Regions from separate parts of the Ectobacillus sp. JY-23 genome, predicted to be linked through region 1. Evidence: predicted binding sites of a transcription regulator. Region 1 holds the regulator's gene; each other region holds the start of a gene.
The links. The regulator Rex, encoded in region 1, represses fermentation and respiration genes when NADH is low (regulators of the CRP and FNR family bind a similar motif). The targets are predictions, from matches to a motif close to TTGTGAAATATTTCACAA.

Region 1 (7,504 bases):
ATTAACATACTGTATGAATCAAGCGCGTCTAAGGGGAGCGAAAACTATGACCCTGGAGGTTAGGGTATCCAATGAAGCTGCACAAAATTTATATCGTAAACTCGGCTTTTTAAATGGTGGTATTCGAAAGCGATATTACACTGATAACTATGAGGATGCTCTTGTAATGTGGGTGAATTTATGAAAAAAGACATATTGGTAATGGGTATTGAAACAAGCTGCGATGAAACAGCAGTGGCTATCGTAAAAAACGGAACAGAAATTATATCTAACATTGTATCATCTCAAATTGAAAGTCATAAGCGCTTTGGAGGGGTTGTTCCTGAAATTGCGTCACGTCATCATGTAGAGCAAATTACGATTGTCTTAGAGGAAGCACTAGAACAGGCTGGTGTAACACTTGCTGACTTAAGCGCCATTGCTGTAACGGAAGGTCCTGGTTTAGTAGGAGCGCTGTTAATTGGTGTACAAGCAGCCAAGGCAATTGCGTTTGCACATGATATTCCGCTTGTGGGTGTTCATCATATTGCGGGACATATCTACGCGAACCGCCTCGTGCAAGAGATGAAATTTCCTTTACTTTCCTTGGTGGTTTCAGGCGGTCATACAGAGCTTGTGTATATGGAAAAACACGGCTCATTTGAAGTAATTGGTGAAACGCGTGATGATGCGGCAGGAGAAGCGTACGATAAAGTAGCAAGAACATTATCTCTCCCATATCCGGGCGGTCCTCATATTGATCGTCTTGCACATGAAGGAGAGCCAACTCTTGATTTACCACGCGCATGGCTCGAGCCAGACTCATACGATTTTAGTTTTAGTGGATTAAAATCAGCAGTTATCAACACTGTGCATAACGCGGCGCAGCGCGGCGAGACTATCGCGCCGGAAACGCTCGCAGCAAGCTTTCAGGCAAGTGTTGTAGATGTATTAGTAACAAAAACCCTGCGTGCGGCAAAACAATATGAAGTAAAACAGGTTCTTCTTGCAGGAGGCGTTGCGGCCAATAAAGGACTTCGAAATGCGTTAGAGGAAGCGTTTACTGCCGAGCCGATAGAGCTTGTAATTCCACCGTTATCCTTATGTACAGATAATGCCGCGATGATTGCTGCTGCAGGTACAATTGCTTATGAGAAGGGGAAACGAGCAACGATGTCATTAAATGCACAGCCAGGGCTAGATTTAGAAGCACAGTAAAACCTGTGGAAAAACTGTGTATAAGTTGTGTGTTTTGTTGATAAATTGTAATTTGTTGTGAATAAAATTACAATTCATATGGGATAAATCTTAAATTTATATGTGAATACTTTTGTGGATAATGTGGAAAAGTCTGTTTTTAGGCGCAATATCTACTTGTATTATGTGTATAAATCTGTGAGTAATGTGAAAAAGTCAGTGTTATTAACACTGACTTTTTGTATGATGGCGCCGCTAAAGCGTTTTACAGGAGTCTCAACCGGTATTCCAATCAATAAGTATTCATTAGCAAAAGCGGACTATATTATATTTGCAGTTGCTCCCATTCCGTCATGGCTGCTTCTAGTTGTGTTTGCATAACTTCCTTATCTGTATTAATCTGCTGTACCTTTTCGTAATCCTGGTATACCTCTGGTAAGCAGAGCAACTCTTCTAGTTCTGCAATTTTCTCTTCTAAGTTCATGATGAGCTCTTCCAGCTCTTCAAGTCTTCTAGCTTTTTGCCGTTCTAGCTTTTTACGTTCTTTATCTTCCTGATAAGAAGTTTTTTCTACAGGTTGTTCAGCTGAAGGTGTGTATGCTACCTCTTGCTGTAAACGAGCGCGTTCTAGGGCCTCAGCCTTTTTATCCACATAATAATCATAATCCCCTAAATATTCAACAGCTCCGATAGGTGACAATTCAATAATCTTAGTTGCAATTCGATTAATAAAATAACGATCATGCGAAACGAATAAAATAGTCCCTGGATAATCCACAAGTGCATTTTCTAATATTTCTTTGCTGCTTAAATCAAGGTGGTTGGTCGGTTCGTCAAGAATTAGAACGTTGCACTTTTTCATCATGAGCTTTGCCAATGCGAGGCGAGCCTTTTGCCCGCCGCTTAATGAGGCTACCGGCTTTAACACATCGTCCCCTGAAAACAAGAAGTTCCCTAGTACAGTACGTATTTCCTTTTCCGGCTGCAGTGGAAACTCATCCCATAGCTCATCTAGGACACGCTTAGAGGAAGTAAGCTCAGCCTGTTGCTGATCATAATAGCCGATGGATACATTAGATCCATAGGAAATAGTCCCGCTGATAGGATCAAGCTTTTGTGTGAGTGCTTTTAGAAGTGTTGACTTCCCGATTCCATTTGGACCTACTAAAGCGGCGCTGTCTCCTCGTGTAAGCAGCAAGGTAATATTTTGAATCACCGTGTTTCCATTGTAACCAACCGCTACATCTTTTACTTGCAGCACATCATTGCCGCTCTGGCGTTCAATGTCAAAGTGGAAAGAAGCAGATTTTTCATCGCCCAGAGGCTTATCTAATACTTCCATTCGTTCTAGTTGCTTTCGTCGACTTTGGGCGCGCTTTGTAGTAGAGGCCCTGGCAATATTTCGCTGCACGAAGTCTTGCAGTTTGGCAATCTCATCTTGCTGCTTTTCAAAACGTTTCATTTCAGACTCGTACCAAGCCGCTTTTTGTTCTAAGTATTTGCTGTAATTTCCTACGTACCGTTTGCTTTGTGTGTTAGAGATTTCATATACTTGTGTGACGATACGATCTAAGAAGTAACGGTCATGTGAAACGATTAAAATTGCACCTGGGTAGCCTTGGAGATATTGCTCAAGCCAAGAAAGTGTTTCAATATCCAAATGATTGGTCGGCTCGTCCAAAATGAGAAGATCAGGCTTTGTTAATAACATTTTACCGAGTGCAAGGCGTGTTTTTTGCCCACCGCTCAACGTTGAGATGCTGATGCTATGTGTTTCCTGAGGAAAGCCAAGTCCTGTTAAAATAGAGCGAATATCGGCTTCGTATTGATAACCGCCTTGATCTTTATAATCTTGCTGCAACCGATCATACTCAGCCAACAGTTTTTCATAGCGGACGGTATCTGTAAAAATTTCTTCCTGGCCCATCAGCTGCTCTAGCTTTCGGAGAGATTGTTCCATATACTGCAGATGCGCAAATACAGTACGCATTTCTTCTCCTATTGTAGCCGACGTTTCTAGGCCGGTATTTTGTGCTAAATATCCAATTGTCACATCTTTTGATTTAATAATTTCGCCGCTGGTATATGACATTTCACCTGCAATAATCTTTAATAAAGTTGATTTGCCCGCACCATTTCGTCCTACCAAAGCGACGCGCTCTCGCGATTGTACCTCGAGCTTGATATTAGATAAAACAATGTCCGCACCAAATGACTTTGTTAATCCGTTTACCTGTAATAAAATCATTCCATCTCACCTCAAATTTTCTGGAAACTTATATTTTTCAACTATGTCGAAGATAGTGTATAGTTAAAATAGTTATAGTGCGTTCTATACAATATAAATAGAAACAGCAAATGTTGTAGAGAAAGGCTCTATTAACATGCATGGGTGTCTCGATATGCATATCAGATATAGTCTACCATACTGCATTGGATACCTATATCTCATTATACAGGGAAACTTCTCAATCAATAGGATTGTAGCCCATCTTGATTCATATAAATAGAAAAGGGGTGCAAATAATGGACCAACCTAAAATCCCGCATGCAACTGCCAAGCGGCTGCCATTATATTATCGCTTCATTAAAAACTTATCTCTATCAGGAAAGCAACGCGTTTCATCTGCTGAGCTTAGTGAAGCTGTAAAAGTAGATTCGGCTACGATTCGAAGAGACTTTTCCTACTTTGGTGCACTCGGGAAAAAAGGATATGGGTATAACGTAAACTATCTTCTTTCTTTCTTTAGCCAAACATTAGATCAAGAGGATATCACGCGTGTAGCCTTAATCGGGGTAGGAAATTTAGGAACCGCTTTCTTACATTATAACTTTACAAAGAACAATAACACAAAAATTGAAATTGCGTTCGATGTGGATGAAAATAAAGTCGGCAAACAAATTGGTGAAATTCCTGTCTATCATTTAGATCATCTCGAGACAAAGCTGCCTGATAACGTCAAAGTGGCTATTCTAACAGTTCCTGCAGGAGTCGCGCAATCTGTTGCTGACAGGCTTGCCAAGACAGGCATTGAAGGTATTCTAAATTTTACACCAGCACGTATTGATGTACCGGCACATATCCGCATTCATCATATTGATTTAGCCGTAGAGCTGCAAACGCTCGTTTACTTTTTGAAGAACTATCCAAAATAAAAGCTCCGCGCGTAGTGCGCAGAGCTTTTATTTTTTGCGGCTCATATAAATAACTAGCCGAAGAGCAAGGCCAAAGTCAAATGTAGCCATTGCCACAAGTAATAGTGTGTAAAAGTTCCAAATTGTATCTTGTACGCTTGTAACAGCTAAATATGTAAAGATGCTGCCTAATATAAAGTACAAAGTTGCCATAAACAAAGGTGATCGTTGCATCTTTTAAAATCCTCCAAAAATAAATTGCATCTTCTCTGCTTCGCGCATAATGCGCTCTAAATTGTCCTTAAACACAATATTAATCAATACTACAATTGTATTCATCATCACGTGCGCCGCAATCGGTACGATAATGCGCTTCGTATGTGCGTACAAGAAGGCAAATACCAATCCCATCGCTGTATAAATTAATAGGTGAGAAAACTCCCCATGCACGGCAGCGAATATGAGCGAGCTGATAATTGCTGCGATAAAAAAGTTAAATCGTTTATAGAGTGCACCAAAGAGTATCTTTCTAAAAACAATCTCTTCTAAAATCGGTGCAATAATGGATGTAACAATAATAAACCAAGGTGTTAGCTCGGCAATTTCGACCAGAGCCTTTGTGTTATCTGAACCGGGCTCAATTCCTAATAAGTTCATCTCAATAGTTGCCGCCACAATCTGTGCGGTATAAGCCAAAAATACGCCCAAGACCATCCACATAAAGGTTTTCCCGGGTGCCGCCTTTTCATGACGCGGGAAGTCAGGATCATTTTTTACGAGTAAAACAATAATAAGTAAAGCTACCGCAAAGCTAATAATACCCCAGTGTCCGACAAGCATTTGTAGCTTTGTATTACCTGTGTAGCGGTCATATTGACCAGTCATTTCCAAAAGGGGAATACCGACAATACTTGAAAATTGCATAAGTACATATGTAAAAATAACCCACCAATAACGTTTCTTCAATGATTATGTCTCCTTTTCTTTCTTAAATTTGCTCGTTTTAAAAGGACATTTGCTTTTTTTAGAGAAATGAACGTGTGGTATGTATTTTATTGTAACACAGCAGCTAAAAAAATAACGAAAAGAATGTCTCGAATGGTTTTGGATATACTATAACGGGTTCAAAATACAGCACGTGTTTTTAAATGGAAGAGAAGAACGGGCAATATAAGTTGTTAGGGGGAACGGGACTTTACACGCTTCTATTAAAAAAGAAATAACAGCTGGTCGTGTGAAAAAAATTGTATGTTTTTACTTGCAAAACAAAATCAGATTCATTATTATAATAAGTGTATTAGCACTCAATGATATCGAGTGCTAATAATCAGAATCTACATATGAATTGAGGAGGTTATTTTCATGCTAAAGCCATTAGGTGATCGCGTTGTAATTGAGCTTGTTCAAGCAGAAGAAAAAACTGCAAGCGGTATCGTTTTACCGGACACTGCAAAGGAAAAGCCGCAAGAAGGCAAGGTAGTGGCAGTTGGCACAGGACGCGTGCTTGAAAATGGAGAGCGCGTAGCTTTAGAAGTAGCTGTGGGTGACCGTATTATCTTCTCAAAGTATTCCGGTACAGAAGTAAAATACGAAGGTTCCGAATACTTAATCTTACGTGAAAGTGACATTTTGGCTATCGTAGGCTAATTTATAAATACCAAAAAACCAGGGAGGTAATGAAACATGGCAAAGGATATTAAGTTCAGTGAAGATGCTCGTCGTGCAATGCTTCGCGGGGTAGATACTCTTGCAAATGCAGTAAAGGTTACACTTGGTCCTAAAGGACGTAATGTTGTACTAGAGAAGAAGTTTGGTTCTCCTCTTATTACAAATGACGGTGTCACAATTGCAAAAGAAATCGAACTTGAAGATGCATTCGAAAACATGGGCGCAAAGCTTGTTGCAGAAGTTGCTAGCAAAACAAACGATGTAGCTGGTGATGGTACAACAACTGCAACTGTACTTGCACAAGCAATGATTCGTGAAGGCTTGAAAAACGTAACAGCTGGCGCAAACCCAATGGGTCTTCGCAAAGGTATCGAAAAAGCTGTAGTAGCAGCTGTGGAAGAATTAAAAGCAATCTCTAAGCCAATTGAAGGCAAAGCTTCTATCGCACAAGTAGCAGCAATCTCTGCGGCTGACGAAGAAGTAGGTCAATTGATTGCAGAAGCAATGGAGCGTGTTGGTAACGATGGTGTTATCACACTAGAAGAATCCAAAGGCTTCACAACTGAGCTTGACGTTGTAGAAGGTATGCAATTCGATCGTGGATATGCATCTCCATATATGATTACAAACTCTGACAAAATGGAAGCAGTTCTTGACAATGCATACGTTCTTATCACAGATAAGAAGGTTGCAAGCATTCAAGAAATCCTTCCAGTACTAGAGCAAGTGGTACAACAAGGCCGCCCTCTATTAATCATTGCTGAGGATGTAGAAGGTGAAGCATTAGCTACACTAGTAGTGAACAAGCTTCGCGGTACATTCAACGTAGTTGCTGTTAAAGCACCAGGCTTCGGTGACCGTCGTAAAGCAATGCTTGAAGATATCGCAGCTCTTACAGGTGGCGAAGTGATTACAGAAGAGCTTGGCCGTGACCTAAAATCTGCAACTCTTAACTCTCTTGGCCGCGCTGCTAAGATCGTGGTTACAAAAGAAAACACAACAATTGTTGAAGGTGCTGGAAGCGCTGATGCAATTGAAGCTCGCATTAACCAAATCCGTTCTCAATTAGAAGAAACAACTTCTGAATTTGATCGTGAAAAATTACAAGAGCGCCTTGCGAAATTAGCTGGCGGCGTAGCGGTAATTAAAGTTGGTGCTGCGACTGAAACAGAACTAAAAGAGCGCAAGCTTCGCATCGAAGACGCATTGAACTCTACTCGTGCAGCGGTTGAAGAAGGTATCGTTGCAGGTGGTGGTACTGCGCTTATGAACGTATACAACAAAGTTGCTTCTATCGAAGCTACTGGCGACGAGGCAACAGGTGTGAACATCGTATTGCGCGCACTTGAAGAGCCAGTTCGTCAAATCGCAATCAACGCTGGTCTAGAAGGATCTGTTGTTGTTGAGCGCCTAAAACACGAAGCAGTTGGCACAGGCTTCAACGCTGCAACTGGCGAGTGGGTAAACATGCTTGAGTCTGGTATCGTAGACCCAACAAAAGTAACTCGTTCCGCACTTCAAAACG
Region 2 (7,504 bases), 690 kb from region 1:
TTACGATAGAGAGGTGAAAATCGTGATTAAACCGTTAATAGAATTTTGTGTGAGCAATTTAGCGAACGGCTCGCAGCGTGCGATGGCAATACTAGAAAAAGATCCGAATGTCGATGTGATCGAATACGGTTGTCTTGGCTACTGCGGTGTATGCTATGAAGGTCCGTATGCAATGGTCAACGGAGAAGTTGTCACCGGTGAAACGCCTGAGCAATTGGTTGATCATATATATGAATACCTAGAAGAAAATCCAATGTTTTAAGCGCCTTTTTGGCGCTTTTTGTTTTTTATGACTAAAAGTGGCACCGTTAGAAAAATCTAAACAGGACTATAATAACCGAGGTGATGGTATGAACGTACTTTGGGGACTCGAAGGCAGCGCTGTCCTATTTTTTCTAGCATTTATTTTATGTAACGATAAAAAAGCAATCCGGCTTAGGCCGATACTTGGCGGACTTGCAATTCAGTTATTGTTTGGGCTTCTCGTTTTAAAGTGGAGCGTGGGCAGATAAGCGTTGAAAAGTGTGACCCAGGCTGTGCAAAAGGTGATAGATTTCGCCAACGACGGCATCGTATTCTTGTTTGGTGGCTTGGGAGATCCGGGGCAACCGACGGGATTCATTTTCGCATTTCGTGTTTTGCCCATTTTGATTTTTTTATCATCGCTTATCGCGGCTTTATATTATTTGGGAATCATGCAGTGAGTGGTTCGTATCATCGGTGGCGCTTTGGCGAAGCTTCTTGGCACGAGTCAAGCTGAATCTCTATGTGCTACCATTAATATCGTTCTCGGTCAAACGGAAGCGCCTTTGGTAATTCGTCCTTACGTAGCCCGCCTGACAGGCTCGGAATTGTTCGCTGTCATGGTCGAGGGATTGGCGTATGTATCGGCATCCACCATGTTTGGGTATGCTGCGATCGGGGTTCCGCTTGAGTATTTGCTTTCAGCAGCTGTAATGGCCGCGTCGGCAGGGCTTGTCATGGCGAAGCTTTTTTTTCCGGAAACAGAGGAACCGGAAACGCGGCATACTGTGAAAATAGAAAAGGATACCGAAAACACTAATGTAATCGATGCAGCGGCACGAGGCGCGTCCGATGGATTAATGCTCGCGCTGAATGTTGGAGCGATGCTGATTGCATTCATCGCAATCATCGCCTTGGTGAACGGAATTGTGGGATGCATCGGCGGGCTGTTCGGATTTCCGGACTTATCCCTGCAATTAATATTAGGATATATATTCTCGCCGCTCGCTTTTTTAATCGGTGTTCCGTTAAATGAAGCGGTGACCGCAGGAAGCTTTATTGGCCAAAAATTAATTGTGAACGAGCTTGTGGCATACACGGATTTCGTGCGGTGATTGCTGGGACAATGGCTAATCTGGTAAGTGCGGCCATCGCGGGAATGTTCAGTTAAACAAAAAAAAGAAAAGCCAGCGGCTTTTCTTTTTTTATGAGAAACGGGGGATGTTCCTATTGTGCTCAAAGAGTGTCCATTTTATACTTGAAACAATTCATTTTTTTGAGGTGAAAACCGATGAAACAACTTTCTTTTACAAAAATGCATGGATTGGGCAACAATTATATTTATATTAATCTGTTTGAAGAGCAATTGGCAGAAGCAGAACTGCCAGAGCTTGCTCGTAAGGTCTCAGATATTTACAGAGGAATCGGTTCGGATGGAATGATTTTGATTTGCCCATCTGAAAAGGCACCTGTAAAAATGCGTATTTTTAACAGAGACGGATCAGAAGCAAAAAGCTGTGGCAATGGTCTGCGCTGTGTAGCAAAATATGCGTTTGAACATAAACTGGTACAAGAGCCTGTGTTTCAAATTGATACCATCTCGGGTCCGGTGACGGCTGAGGTTACTGTCAAAGATGCGCTAGTAGAATACGTAACAATTAATATGGGACAGCCGCGCTTACGCCGAACGGATCTTCCTATGTATGGTGACGCAGAGACGTTTACATTTGCGGATAAAACCTATGCACTAACGCCTGTGTCAATGGGAAATCCGCATGTTGTATTATTTGTAGATGATATCGAGGCTGCGCCGCTTACAACACTTGGCCCGATTTTAGAAAAACATCAGATGTTTCCAGAAGGGGTAAATGTAGAGTTTGTGAAAGTGCTGAATGAGACATCCATGCATTTTCGTGTATGGGAGCGCGGATCGGGTGTGACGCAGGCATGTGGCACGGGTGCTTGTGCTGCTGTAGTGGCTGCGATTTTAAAGGGACATATGCAAAGAGGTAAAGAAATTACAGTGCATTTAGCGGGCGGTGATTTGTTTATCACCTGGACAGAATCTGGAGAGGTTATGATGAAAGGCCCTGCCGAAGTGATTTGTACCGGTGTCTATCAATACTGAGACTGCGAATTTGAGCAAGTATGTGCAAAGCGTTATAATAAACAGGATAGTATGTGATGTGTACGCGATACGTAATTGATATAGGAAAGGAAGTGTGACAATGATTGTAGTAACAGAGCAAGCGGCATTGCAAATTCAGGATATGATTAAGCAAGCTGACGAAGGTGAGCAATTTGTACGCCTCGCGGTAAAAGGCGGCGGCTGCAGTGGTCTTTCCTACGGTCTTGGCTTTGAACCAGAAGCTAGTGAAAACGATGAGATTTTGACGTTCCATGGTGTAAAGTTTATCATTGATAAACAAGACGCCCCTGTTTTACAAGGTGTAAAGATTGATTACAAGCAATCCATGCTTGGTGGTGGATTTACCATCGATAATCCGAATGCAATCGCAACATGCGGCTGTGGTTCATCCTTCCGCACTGCGACAAATCAAGGAACACCGGAACAGTGTTAGCTTAAAAGCACTTACAGTGAACTAATAGAAGAAAAAGGAAGAGCGGCTGCTCTTCCTTTTTAGTTGAAATTTCTTACTGTCGGTACGCGCAGGGCGACAAACAGTGCAAATAAAACGATGGCGATGGCGCCGCTTTTTAAAATAACGACAATTGGTATGCCAAACGTGAGCAGCATGGAGGTAGCAGCATAGGAAAGTGGGATAAGTCCCATTGAAGAAAGCATCATCAAGCTCATCACGCGTCCCATCATCTCTTCTTTTACTGTAGATTGGATGACAGCCATCAAAGGAAGTGCCGCCATAGCGAGCGCTATACCGAATAGGCCGCCTGCGAGAAGTGCTTGCCACACCACATCGCTTTGTGTAATAAAGAAAAATGCAATGCCCGATAAAAACAGCATGATGATACAAAAAAGGCCGCGGCTGCGCTGAATATTCAACAGACCGACTGTAATGGCGCCAATCGCCATCCCTCCACCTACTGATCCTTCTAAATAGCTGAATAACACCGAATCACCATGAAGTACGTTTTTTACGAAAATTGGAAAACCGACCTGCATGGGACCAATGAGAAACAGATTTAAAAATGCGCTGCAGATGAGCAGAGTCGTTAAAAACGGTGATTGCTTAACGTATAAGATTCCTTCCTTCATAGAAGTAAGCATGGACCCGTTACGCATTTCCTGTTTAGTCCCGCTTTTAATGTGGTGTACAAGAAACGCTGCAGCGACGAGAAGAACAATTGCTAACGCAAATACAGCTTCATAGCTGGTGACCTTCAGTAAAAAACCAGCTAAAACAGGTCCTAAAATAAGTGAAGATTGATTTGTCATTTGTGTAATGGAGTTAGCCTGTGTTAAGCGATGCTTTGCCACGAGCTCCGGTAAAATAGAACCATCTGCTGACCAAAAGAAAGCATCTGCCAGTCCGAAACAGAGCGCAAAGATTGCAAGTGTGTATAAGGTAACGTCACCTGCGACAAGCCAAAGTAATAAAATACTCACGAGCACAATCCGAATCACATTTGATACGAACATAATATTCTTTTTGGGAAACTTATCTGCAGCTGCACCGCCTACAATCATAAATACAAGTCTTGGGACACTCGAGGCAAGCAGTACAAGACCGAGTGAAGCTTGCAAATTTAAGGTGTTGACGATATACCATGTTTGGGAAAATGTGAATAGCGCGAGCGCGAAGCTTGAAAATAAGGTAGCGCTCCATAAGTACAGAAAGTTGCTGTTGCGAAACAACGAGGTACTTTTGCTCGAAGCCGCTATTATGTGAGATTGCCTGATATTTTCCATCATATAATCTCCTTGCTTTAGAATACGGGTTCAATCTATGTACAGTATGACAACTTGTTCCAATTTTGATACCCTTTTCTCATTGTAGACAATGCGGCGCGAGTTGTACAAGGGATTTTTTATACAAAGGCTGTGTTGAATCATCGGCACTTGTTAAGTGGAGGGGACGGGGGAGATTCCCTGGCTACCCGAGGAAAGCAAACAAAATTAACAGAGAACGCTAACACAACCTATACAAAAAAAGAGCCGATTTCGGCTCTTCTTAAAATAGGCTTGTACTGTGCAATGGCTGTACTCTTGCTTTTGGGTCAATGTAAGCCTTCGCGTTATTTACAGCAGTCGGTGCTTCACCGAAGCCGGACGCGATGAGCTTTACTTTTCCGTCATACGTACAAATGTCACCAGCTGCGTAAATGCCCGGGATATTGGTTTCCATTTTGGAGTTTACTACAATGTTGTTTTTCTCAATTGTTAAGCCCCAATCTTTAATTGGTCCCAAAGAAGAAACAAAGCCGTAGTTGACGATTACATCGTCTACATCCAGAACGACCTTTTCTTCTGTTTTTACTTCTTGAATCACAACTTGCTTAATGTTGTCGTCACCGATTAATTCTGCTGGTACGTAAGGTGTTTTAATATCCACGCGTGAATTCATCAGTAGCTCAACGCTATGCTCATGCGCGCGGAATTTATCGCGGCGATGGATAAGTGTAACCTGTTCAGCAATCGGTTCAAGCATAAGCGCCCAGTCTACTGCAGAATCGCCGCCGCCAAATACAACAACGCGTTTGCCGGCAAACTTGTTCATATCGTCTACGAAATAGTGTAAGTTTTTCTTTTCGTATCGTTCTACGTTCTCAAGCTCCAAGCGGCGTGGCTGGAATGCACCGTTTCCAGCTGTAATAATGACTGTTTTGGAATAATGTGTATCTTTATTTGTCACAAGCTTAAATACGCCGTCTGCTTGCTTTTCAATGGTTTGTACAGCCTCTTCTAAGCAAACTGTCGGCTCGAATTTGCTCATTTGTTCTTTTAAATTATTTATCAGCTCTTGTGCGCGAACCTTTGGAAAGCCGGCCACGTCGTAGATGTATTTTTCAGGATATAGCGCGGAAAGCTGACCGCCAAGCTGCGGTAGACTTTCAATGATTTTCACGCTTGCTTGTCTCATCCCTCCGTAGAAGGCTGTGAACAATCCTGTTGGTCCTCCGCCGATAATGGTGATATCGTATACCTTTTGTTCTGTCAAAGCGATCTCCCTCCAAATCAAATTGTAATAGTTCTCAATGTACGTCATACAAGTGAAACTGCTCACAAAAAATCATACCATAATTTCATGAAAAAAACTTAGAAAAAGACTGTATTCCAAGACTTCTACTGTATATATTCAATGAAACAACAAAAAATAAATGCCAAATAGAAAAAGAAAGCACTTTCAATAAATTCGTTACGGATTATGTGAATAACTGCACTTGAAAAATGGCTGGAAAAAGCATAATATAATGTAGGTGTATGTTTCGTTTTTGTGACAAATTTTTTACTTTTTTGTGAATTGTCGACAAAGTTCGACTACTAATTATATTGCATACTTATTTTATAGAGAAGGATTGTGATTAGGGTGAGAAAGCCGAAAATAGTTATTCTTGGTGCCGGGTACGGCGGTATGATTACCACTGTCCGCCTCCAAAAAATGCTGTCTGTAAGCGAAGCGGAAATTACGCTTGTAAACAATAACAGCTATCACTACCAAACAACATGGTTGCATGAGAATGCGGCAGGTACATTGCACCATGATAAAACGCGTCTTGAAATTAAAGATGTAATTGATTCTAGCAAAGTAAACTTCGTACAAGATACAGTTGTAGAAATTAAGTCTGCTGAAAAGCGTGTTATTCTTCATAACGGTGAGCTTGAGTACGATTATCTTGTAGTGGGCCTTGGTTTTGAATCCGAAACATTCGGCATCAAAGGCTTGAAGGAGCATGCGTTTTCTATCGCTAACATTAACGGCGCGCGTCAAATTCGCGACCATATTGAGTATATGTTCTCTCTATATCCAACACAAAAACGCGATGACCTATTAACAGTTGTAGTTGGCGGTGCTGGTTTTACAGGTATTGAATTCTTAGCCGAGCTTGCGAATCGTGTTCCTGAGCTTGTAGCTGAGTATGATGTACCTCGTGAAAAAGTGCGCATTATTTGCGTAGAGGCTGCACCAACAGTATTGCCTGGATTTGATCCTGAGCTTGTTGAATATGCAGTGAAGTTTTTAGAAAAGCGCGGCGTGGAATTCCGCATCGGCACAGCGATTAAAGAAGCTACAGAAGAAGGCATTATCGTAGCACAAGGTGAAGAAGTAGAAGAAATCAAAGCAGCAACAGTTGTATGGGCAGCAGGTGTACGCGGTAACGCACTTGTTGAGCAATCTGGCTTTGAAGCAATGCGCGGTCGTATCAAAGTTGATGAGTACATGCGCGCACCTGGTCATGATGATGTATTTATCGTTGGTGACGCGGCATTAATTTTTAACCCTGAAAATGATCGTCCTTACCCGCCAACTGCGCAAATCGCAATTCAAGAAGGTTACACAATTGCGCAAAACATTGCAGTTATGGTACGCGGCAAAGGTGAAATGAAGAAGTTTACATTCGATAACAAAGGTTCCGTATGTTCACTTGGTCACGATGATGGTATCGGTGTTGTAATGGGCAGAAAGATTGTCGGATGGCAAGCTGCTTTCATGAAAAAAGTAATCGACAACCGTTACTTGTTCCTACTAGGCGGTCCATTATTAGTATTGAAAAAAGGTAAATTAAAGTTCTTTTAAGATAAGATGAGCAAAAGCCGGTGCGCTTTTGCTCTTTTTTTAAATGTAGGCTGTGTTAAAATCTGATGCTGCTAATCGGCACTTGTTGATTGGTGAGAATCCTACGGGAAAAGCACTGCTCCCGAAAGCAAACGCAATCAACAACGAACTTTAACTGTAAGTCAGAACGAAGGAGCGGGGGAACATGAGCAAACGAGGTAAGGTTTGGCTAGGCGTGAGCGGTTTAGTCATAACAGCAGATGGGAAATGGCTTGTGGTGAAAAAGAGCTATGGGGGGTTAAAGGGCGTATGGTCACTTCCGGCTGGTTTTGTTGATGAAGGGGAAACGCTTGATCAAGCGGTGCAGCGTGAAGTTCTAGAGGAAACAGGGATACATACAGAGGTTAAAGGTGTGATTGGGATTCGGTCTGGCGTGATTAGAAATGAAATCAGCGATAACATGATTATTTTTAGTTTAGCGCCACTGCATGAACGCATTGTAATAAAAAGCGATGAGCTAGAGGATGCTCAGTTTCTACACCCATACCAGTTTGCGAATGATGAAA
Region 3 (7,504 bases), 1.6 Mb from region 1:
CAAGTACGGGACTTCCTACAAAGCAAGAACAATCAGATTTAATGGCTATGATATACGGTACACATGGTGAGATTCCTAAGGTTGTTATGGCGCCAAGTACGGTCGAAGAAGCTTTTTATGATACAATTGAGGCGTTTAACATTGCTGAGGAATATCAAGTCCCTGTTATTGTAATGACAGACTTACAGCTTTCACTTGGAAAGCAAACAGTGCCACCGCTGGACTTTAGTAAAGTGGAAGTTCGTCGCGGTAAACTCTTGTTGGATGAGCAACCGCCTATTGAAAATAAGGAGTATTTCCAGCGTTATGCAGTAACAGATGATGGTGTTTCCCCTCGTGTTGTACCTGGCGTAAAAAATGGTATTCATCACGTAACTGGTGTAGAGCACGCAGAAACAGGAAAGCCGTCTGAATCACCTGAAAATCGAATTGCGCAAATGGATAAACGTATGCGCAAGATCGAAGGAATGAAGTTTAATATACCTGTTCATATTGCTGCAAAGCATGAAAATCCAGATGTGCTTCTTGTCGGCTTTAACTCAACAAGAGGAGCGATTGAAGAAGCGATGATTCGTCTAGAAAAAGATGGTTTGAAGGTGAATCATGCACATGTTCGTTTGCTTCATCCATTCCCGACAGCTGTACTGCAGCCGCTCGTGAGGGAAGCAAAGCGCGTTGTAGTGGTAGAAAATAATGCAACGGGACAATTAGCTAACATTATGAAAATGAACGTGGGCTACGGTGAAAAAATTTCCAGCCTGTTGAAATATGATGGCAACCCGTTTTTACCAAAAGAAGTTTACAACGAATGCAAAAAAGGAGTTGTATTAAATGGCAACGTTTAAGGATTTCCGAAATAATGTGAAGCCGAACTGGTGCCCGGGTTGCGGTGATTTCTCCGTACAAGCTGCAATTCAGCGTGCCGCTGCGAATGTTGGTTTAGAGCCGGAAGGAATGGCGGTTGTATCAGGAATCGGCTGTTCTGGACGTATCTCCGGCTATATTAACACATATGGCTTCCATGGAATTCATGGCCGCGCATTGCCAATTGCACAAGGTGTAAAAATGGCAAATCGCGATTTGACAGTTATTGCATCAGGTGGTGACGGAGACGGATTTGCGATTGGTATGGGACATACCATTCATGCAATTCGACGCAATATTGACATTACATACATTGTAATGGATAACCAAATTTACGGGTTAACAAAAGGACAAACGTCACCGCGAAGTGAAGTGGGTTTTAAAACAAAGAGTACGCCACAAGGATCGGTTGAACCGGCATTGTCTGTCATGGAAATGGCATTGACAGCTGGTGCGACATTTGTTGCACAAAGCTTTTCAAGCGACCTTAAAGAGCTTACACAATTGATTGAAGAGGGCATTAAGCATAAAGGTTTTTCTCTTATCAATGTGTTTAGTCCATGTGTAACGTACAATAAAGTGAATACGTATGACTGGTTTAAAGAAAACCTGAAGAAGCTTAGTGAAGTAGAAGGATATGATCCATCTAATCGTATGCAGGCTATGCAAACATTAATTGAAAATAATAGCCTTGTAACAGGCTTAATTTATCAAAATAAACAACAGCCTTCCTATCAGGAGCTGATTAAAGGCTACAGTGACAAGCCGCTTGTACATGCTGATTTGAAAATGGATCAAAGCATGTTTGATGAATTGATGGCAGAATTTATGTAACAGAAGAAGTCCTTTCCATGTGAAAGGGCTTTTTCATTTCTGCTTGTTGCGAGTTGTATGAATGTTTTTCTATGGTTATTGTATATAATATAAATCTTATAGAGAATACCTTCGTTAAACGCTGAATCCGCGTGGTTGCTTGCAATAGTAACCTTTTCTTGCGTACAGTAGTGGAATATATGAAGAAATTTTACATCATGCACATTCAAGTTTGTTCATTGTTTCACAAAGTTTTAACATTTACAGCCTTAACCAAAGTCAAAACAATGTTATTCTTATACCAGAACCTGTTATACAAAATTATCACATCCTGTATTAATAAATGGGGGGATTTCATTATGACGAAAGTTCTGGAAAAGGCAGCATCTGCATGGAAAGGTTTCAAAGGCGAAAAGTGGAGAAATGAAATTGATGTACGAGATTTTATATTAAATAATATCACCGTTTACAGCGGCGATGATTCATTTTTGGCCGGCGCAACCAAAGCAACAAACGAACTTTGGAAACAAGTAATGGAATTGACCAAGCAAGAGCGGGAAAACGGTGGCGTGTTGGATATGGATACAAAAATTGTTTCTACAATTACTTCTCATGGACCAGGATATTTGAATAAAGATTTAGAAAAAGTAGTCGGTTTTCAAACAGACAAACCATTTAAACGTTCTCTGCAGCCATTTGGAGGCATTCGTATGGCTGAACAAGCTTGTGAGTCTTACGGTTTCAACGTAGATACAGAAATCAGTCATATTTTTAGTGAATATCGCAAAACACATAATCAGGGTGTATTTGATGCTTATAATGATGAGATGAAAGCGGCTCGTAAGTCCGGTGTTATTACAGGTCTTCCAGATGCTTATGGACGTGGTCGTATTATTGGTGATTATCGCCGCGTGGCATTATATGGAGTAGATCGTCTTATCGAAGAGAAGAAAAAGGATTTACAGCTAACAAGTAAAACGATGAGTGAAGACGTAATACGTCTTCGTGAAGAATTATCCGAACAAATTCGTTCCTTAATTGAATTGCAGAAAATGGCGTCTGCGCATGGTTTTGACATTTCGCAACCGGCAACAAATGCTAAAGAAGCATTTCAATGGTTATACTTTGGATATCTTGCAGCAATTAAAGAACAAAATGGCGCAGCCATGAGTTTGGGACGAACTTCCACTTTCTTAGATATATACATGGAACGCGATATTGAGGAGGGTGTGTTGACAGAAGAAGAAGCACAAGAACTAGTCGATCATTTTGTGATGAAGCTTCGCCTTGTAAAATTTGCAAGAACACCTGATTATAATGAATTGTTCTCCGGTGACCCAACGTGGGTGACGGAATCTATTGGTGGTATTGCTTTGGACGGACGGCCATTAGTAACAAAAAATTCGTTTCGTTTCCTTCATACACTCGACAACTTAGGGCCGGCTCCAGAACCGAACTTGACAGTTCTTTGGTCGCCGCAGCTCCCAGAAGGGTTTAAGAAGTATTGTGCAAAAATGTCCATCAAAACATCTGCAATTCAATATGAAAACGATGAAATTATGCGTCCGGAATATGGCGACGATTATGGCATCGCATGCTGTGTCTCGGCGATGAAAATTGGCAAGCAAATGCAGTTCTTCGGTGCACGTGCGAATTTAGCTAAGGCGCTCTTGTACGCAATTAACGGTGGCAAAGATGAAAAATCAAAAGCGCAGGTAGGACCGGAATTCGCACCGATTACCGCAGAAGTACTAGATTATAACGAAGTCATGCGTAAGTTTGATATGACAATGGAGTGGCTTGCAGAGCTATATATTAACACGTTGAATGTGATTCATTATATGCATGACAAATATAGCTATGAGCGTATCGAAATGGCACTTCATGATACGGAAATCGTTCGTACAATGGCCACTGGTATAGCGGGGCTTTCTGTAGTTGCCGATTCTTTGAGCGCAATTAAATACGCAAAAGTGAAACCGATTCGTGATGAAAACGGCATCGCAGTGGACTTTGAAATCGAAGGTGATTTCCCAAAATACGGAAATAATGATGATCAAGTAGATGCAATCGCAGTCGAGTTGGTAGAACGTTTTATGAAAAAACTGCGCAAGCATAAAACGTATCGCAATTCTGTGCATACGATGTCCATTTTGACAATTACATCTAACGTGGTATATGGAAAGAAAACAGGAAATACACCGGATGGAAGACGTGCAGGTGAACCGTTCGCACCGGGCGCAAACCCGATGCATGGTCGCGATACAAAAGGAGCGTTGGCATCTATGCTTTCTGTTGCGAAGCTACCGTATGAGTATGCACAAGATGGAATTTCAAATACGTTTTCCATCATTCCAAAGGCACTTGGAAAAGAAGAAGAAACACAAGTCAAAAATTTAGTTGCTTTACTGGATGGTTATGCCATCAAACAAGGACATCATTTAAATATAAATGTGTTCAACCGCGATACACTGATGGATGCCATGGAGCATCCAGAACAGTACCCACAGTTAACGATTCGGGTGTCAGGCTATGCGGTAAACTTCATCAAATTAACTCGTGAACAGCAAATCGATGTAATTAACCGCACCATGCATGCCAATATGTAATCATAAGATAAAGCGATCTCTCTGTGTACAGGTGGATCGTTTGTAAGGGGGAACCGCAATGAAAGGACGTATTCATTCCATAGAATCATGCGGAACAGTGGACGGACCTGGAATCCGCTATATCGTGTTTACACAAGGCTGCTTGTTACGATGTCAGTATTGTCACAATGCTGATACATGGGAAATCAACAAAGGAAAAGAAATGACGGTAGAGGAAATTGTGACCGACATGAGGTCTTACATTCCCTTTATGGAAGCATCCGGAGGCGGTATTACCGTAAGCGGAGGGGAGCCCCTTTTACAACTTGATTTTTTGATTGCTATATTTAGGGAATGTAAAAAAATTGGTGTACACACAGCACTCGACTCGTCTGGAGGGTGTTATACGGCAGATCCTGTATTTCAGGAGAAATTAGGTAAGCTGATGGAATATACAGATTTAGTACTTTTGGATATAAAGCACATCGATTCTAAGCGTCATCGTAAATTAACTGGTAAGCCAAATGAACATATTTTACAATTTGCTCGTTATCTATCCAACAAGAAAAAGCCCGTTTGGATTCGTCATGTTCTTGTACCTGGTCTTACAGATGGAGAAGAAGATTTACGTAACTTGCGAGCATTTATTGATACACTTCAAAATGTAGAAAAAGTAGAAGTGTTGCCATATCACCAGCTTGGTGTATATAAATGGGAAGCATTAGGTCATAAGTATCCTTTAAAGGATATACAACCACCTACAGCTGAAACTATCGCCTTTGCCAATCAAATATTAGTAAGTCATTAATTATATACTTGCATAGTATGCAATAGCTCATAAAAAGAGAAAAAGAAGATGTCCTCGATGTTAGGACATCTTTTTTGTGGTCTGTGCTAAAGTTTTCTGTTGCTTTCCACTCCAATCAACCAATAGTTTAGATAAAATGGGGTTATTTAGAAACGAAAGTATGTTTGTGTGTAATTCAAATGTTTTTTATCCTTTTTCCTGAAAAATATGTTAAGCTAATACGTGAAAAAAGTATAATGATTTACCGGCACTGAAAGCGATAACATAAGAAGAGATTGTATATGCAGAAAAGTAGATCTCAACCCGTTTGCGATACGAGTTTAATAGAGAAAGCGCTTTCGTGGTTAGTGTGGTTGCTGTAGACGCCGGCATGAGGAGGGGCTTAACGATATGTCGAGTAAAGCATTGGAATCATTTTTAACAGAAAATTTAGCGGAATTAAAAGATAAAGGCATGTATAATGTCATCGACCCGCTGGAAAGTCCAAATGGCCCAATTATTACAATTGGTGGCAAGGAATACATTAATCTGTCTTCCAATAACTATCTTGGTTTAGCTACAGATAAGCGCTTAAAAGAAGCGGCAACAAAAGCAATTGAAACATACGGTGTGGGTGCCGGAGCTGTTCGTACGATTAATGGTACGCTTGATGTGCACGTTAAGCTTGAAGAAGCAATTGCGGCATTTAAGCATACGGAAGCGGCTGTTGCATATCAGTCTGGATTTAACTGTAATATGGCGGCTATCTCAGCCATTATGGATAAAAATGATGCGATTTTGTCTGATGAACTAAATCATGCATCCATTATTGATGGTTGTCGTTTATCGAGAGCTAAAATCATTGTCTATAAACACTCTGACATGGAAGATTTACGTCAAAAAGCAAAAGAAGCAACGCAAGGTCAATACGGAAAAGTTATGGTGATTACAGATGGTGTGTTCTCCATGGATGGTGATATCGCAAAGCTACCTGAAATTGTAGAAATTGCAGAAGAGTTTGATTTAATCACGTATGTAGATGATGCGCATGGTTCTGGGGTTCTTGGGAAAGGCGCAGGTACAGTAAAACATTTCGGATTGTCTGATAAGGTAGATTTCCAAATCGGTACATTGTCAAAAGCAATCGGTGTTGTCGGCGGATATGTGGCAGGAAAACAAAATCTCATCGATTGGTTAAAGGTTCGCTCTCGCCCATTCCTATTCTCTACTTCGTTAACACCTGCGGATGTGGCAGCTTGTATTGAATCGTTATCTATTATCACAGAAAGCACAGAGCTTCACGATCGCTTATGGGAAAATGGTCGCTACTTAAAACAAGGATTAAAACAGCTTGGCTTCAATATTGGCGATAGTGAAACCCCAATTACGCCATGTATTATTGGCGACGAGGTCCTAACACAGCAATTTAGCAAACGTTTAAACGAAGAGGGCGTATATGCAAAAGCGATTGTGTTTCCAACTGTTGCAAAAGGTATGGGGCGTGTACGTAATATGCCTACAGCTGCACATACAAAGGAAATGCTAGATGAAGCAATCCGTATTTACGAAAAAGTTGGCAAGGAAATGGGTATCATCTAATACATCATGAGTATGCAATAGGAGTGAGCAAACATGAAAAAAATATTGGTCACAGGTTCTTTAGGACAAATTGGTTCTGAACTTGTCATGATGCTTCGTAATTTATACGGAGCAGAGCAAGTAATTGCTTCGGATATTCGTGCGACTGACAACCCAGCTGTAACATCAGGTCCGTTTGAATTGATTGATGTAACCGATGGTGAACGCTTATATAATGTAGCAAAAGAGCATCAAGTAGATACGATTATTCATTTGGCGGCTTTACTTTCTGCAACTGCAGAAAAAAACCCTGTGTTCGCATGGAATTTGAATATGGGCGGATTGGTAAATGCACTTGAGGCTGCGAAAGAGTTGAATTGTAAATTCTTTACGCCAAGCTCTATTGGCGCGTTTGGTCCTTCTACACCAAAAGACAATACACCGCAGGATACAATTCAAAGACCAACAACAATGTATGGTGTAAACAAGGTGGCAGGTGAATTGCTTTGTGATTATTACTATCATAAGTTTGGTGTAGATACGCGCGGTGTGCGCTTTCCAGGTCTCATCTCCTACGTGGCACCACCGGGCGGCGGCACAACAGATTATGCGGTGGAAATTTACTATAAAGCGATTGAAGAGGGTTCATATACATCGTATATTGCGCCAGGCACGCACATGGATATGATGTATATGCCGGATGCACTTCAGGCTATTGTACAGTTAATGGAAGCAGATCCTGCCAAACTGAAGCATCGCAATGCTTTTAATATTACGGCAATGAGCTTTGAGCCGGAACAAATCGCGGCATCTATTCGTAAACATATTCCTGATTTCACAATCTCCTACGCAGTTGACCCAATTCGACAAGGTA

Region 2: a site for Rex is predicted at 5,432-5,449, ahead of yumC (ferredoxin--NADP reductase 2). Genes of this name have one in related genera too.
Region 3: a site for Rex is predicted at 1,910-1,927, ahead of pflB (formate C-acetyltransferase). Genes of this name have one in related genera too.

Annotation. Positions count from the first base shown of each region.
Region 1 covers NZ_CP095462.1:2,667,260-2,674,763, forward strand. Annotated here, with positions in the region: gene rimI (ribosomal protein S18-alanine N-acetyltransferase) at 1-184, shown strand, start outside; gene tsaD (tRNA (adenosine(37)-N6)-threonylcarbamoyltransferase complex transferase subunit TsaD) at 181-1,197, shown strand; gene MUG87_RS13825 (ABC-F family ATP-binding cassette domain-containing protein) at 1,502-3,424, opposite strand; gene MUG87_RS13830 (redox-sensing transcriptional repressor Rex) at 3,703-4,332, shown strand; gene MUG87_RS13835 (YdiK family protein) at 4,360-4,545, opposite strand; gene MUG87_RS13840 (CPBP family intramembrane glutamic endopeptidase) at 4,549-5,277, opposite strand; gene groES (co-chaperone GroES) at 5,674-5,958, shown strand; gene groL (chaperonin GroEL) at 5,995-7,504, shown strand, end outside.
Region 2 covers NZ_CP095462.1:1,978,016-1,985,519, reverse strand. Annotated here, with positions in the region: gene MUG87_RS10350 (YuzB family protein) at 23-262, shown strand; partial or broken gene MUG87_RS10345 (NupC/NupG family nucleoside CNT transporter) at 351-1,414, shown strand; gene dapF (diaminopimelate epimerase) at 1,535-2,371, shown strand; gene MUG87_RS10335 (HesB/IscA family protein) at 2,472-2,825, shown strand; gene MUG87_RS10330 (MFS transporter) at 2,885-4,132, opposite strand; gene yumC (ferredoxin--NADP reductase 2) at 4,395-5,429, opposite strand; gene MUG87_RS10320 (NAD(P)/FAD-dependent oxidoreductase) at 5,751-6,959, shown strand; gene MUG87_RS10315 (NUDIX hydrolase) at 7,144-7,504, shown strand, end outside.
Region 3 covers NZ_CP095462.1:1,071,940-1,079,443, reverse strand. Annotated here, with positions in the region: gene MUG87_RS05615 (2-oxoacid:acceptor oxidoreductase subunit alpha) at 1-845, shown strand, start outside; gene MUG87_RS05610 (2-oxoacid:ferredoxin oxidoreductase subunit beta) at 832-1,698, shown strand; gene pflB (formate C-acetyltransferase) at 2,037-4,286, shown strand; gene pflA (pyruvate formate-lyase-activating protein) at 4,345-5,073, shown strand; gene MUG87_RS05595 (glycine C-acetyltransferase) at 5,464-6,651, shown strand; gene MUG87_RS05590 (L-threonine 3-dehydrogenase) at 6,685-7,504, shown strand, end outside.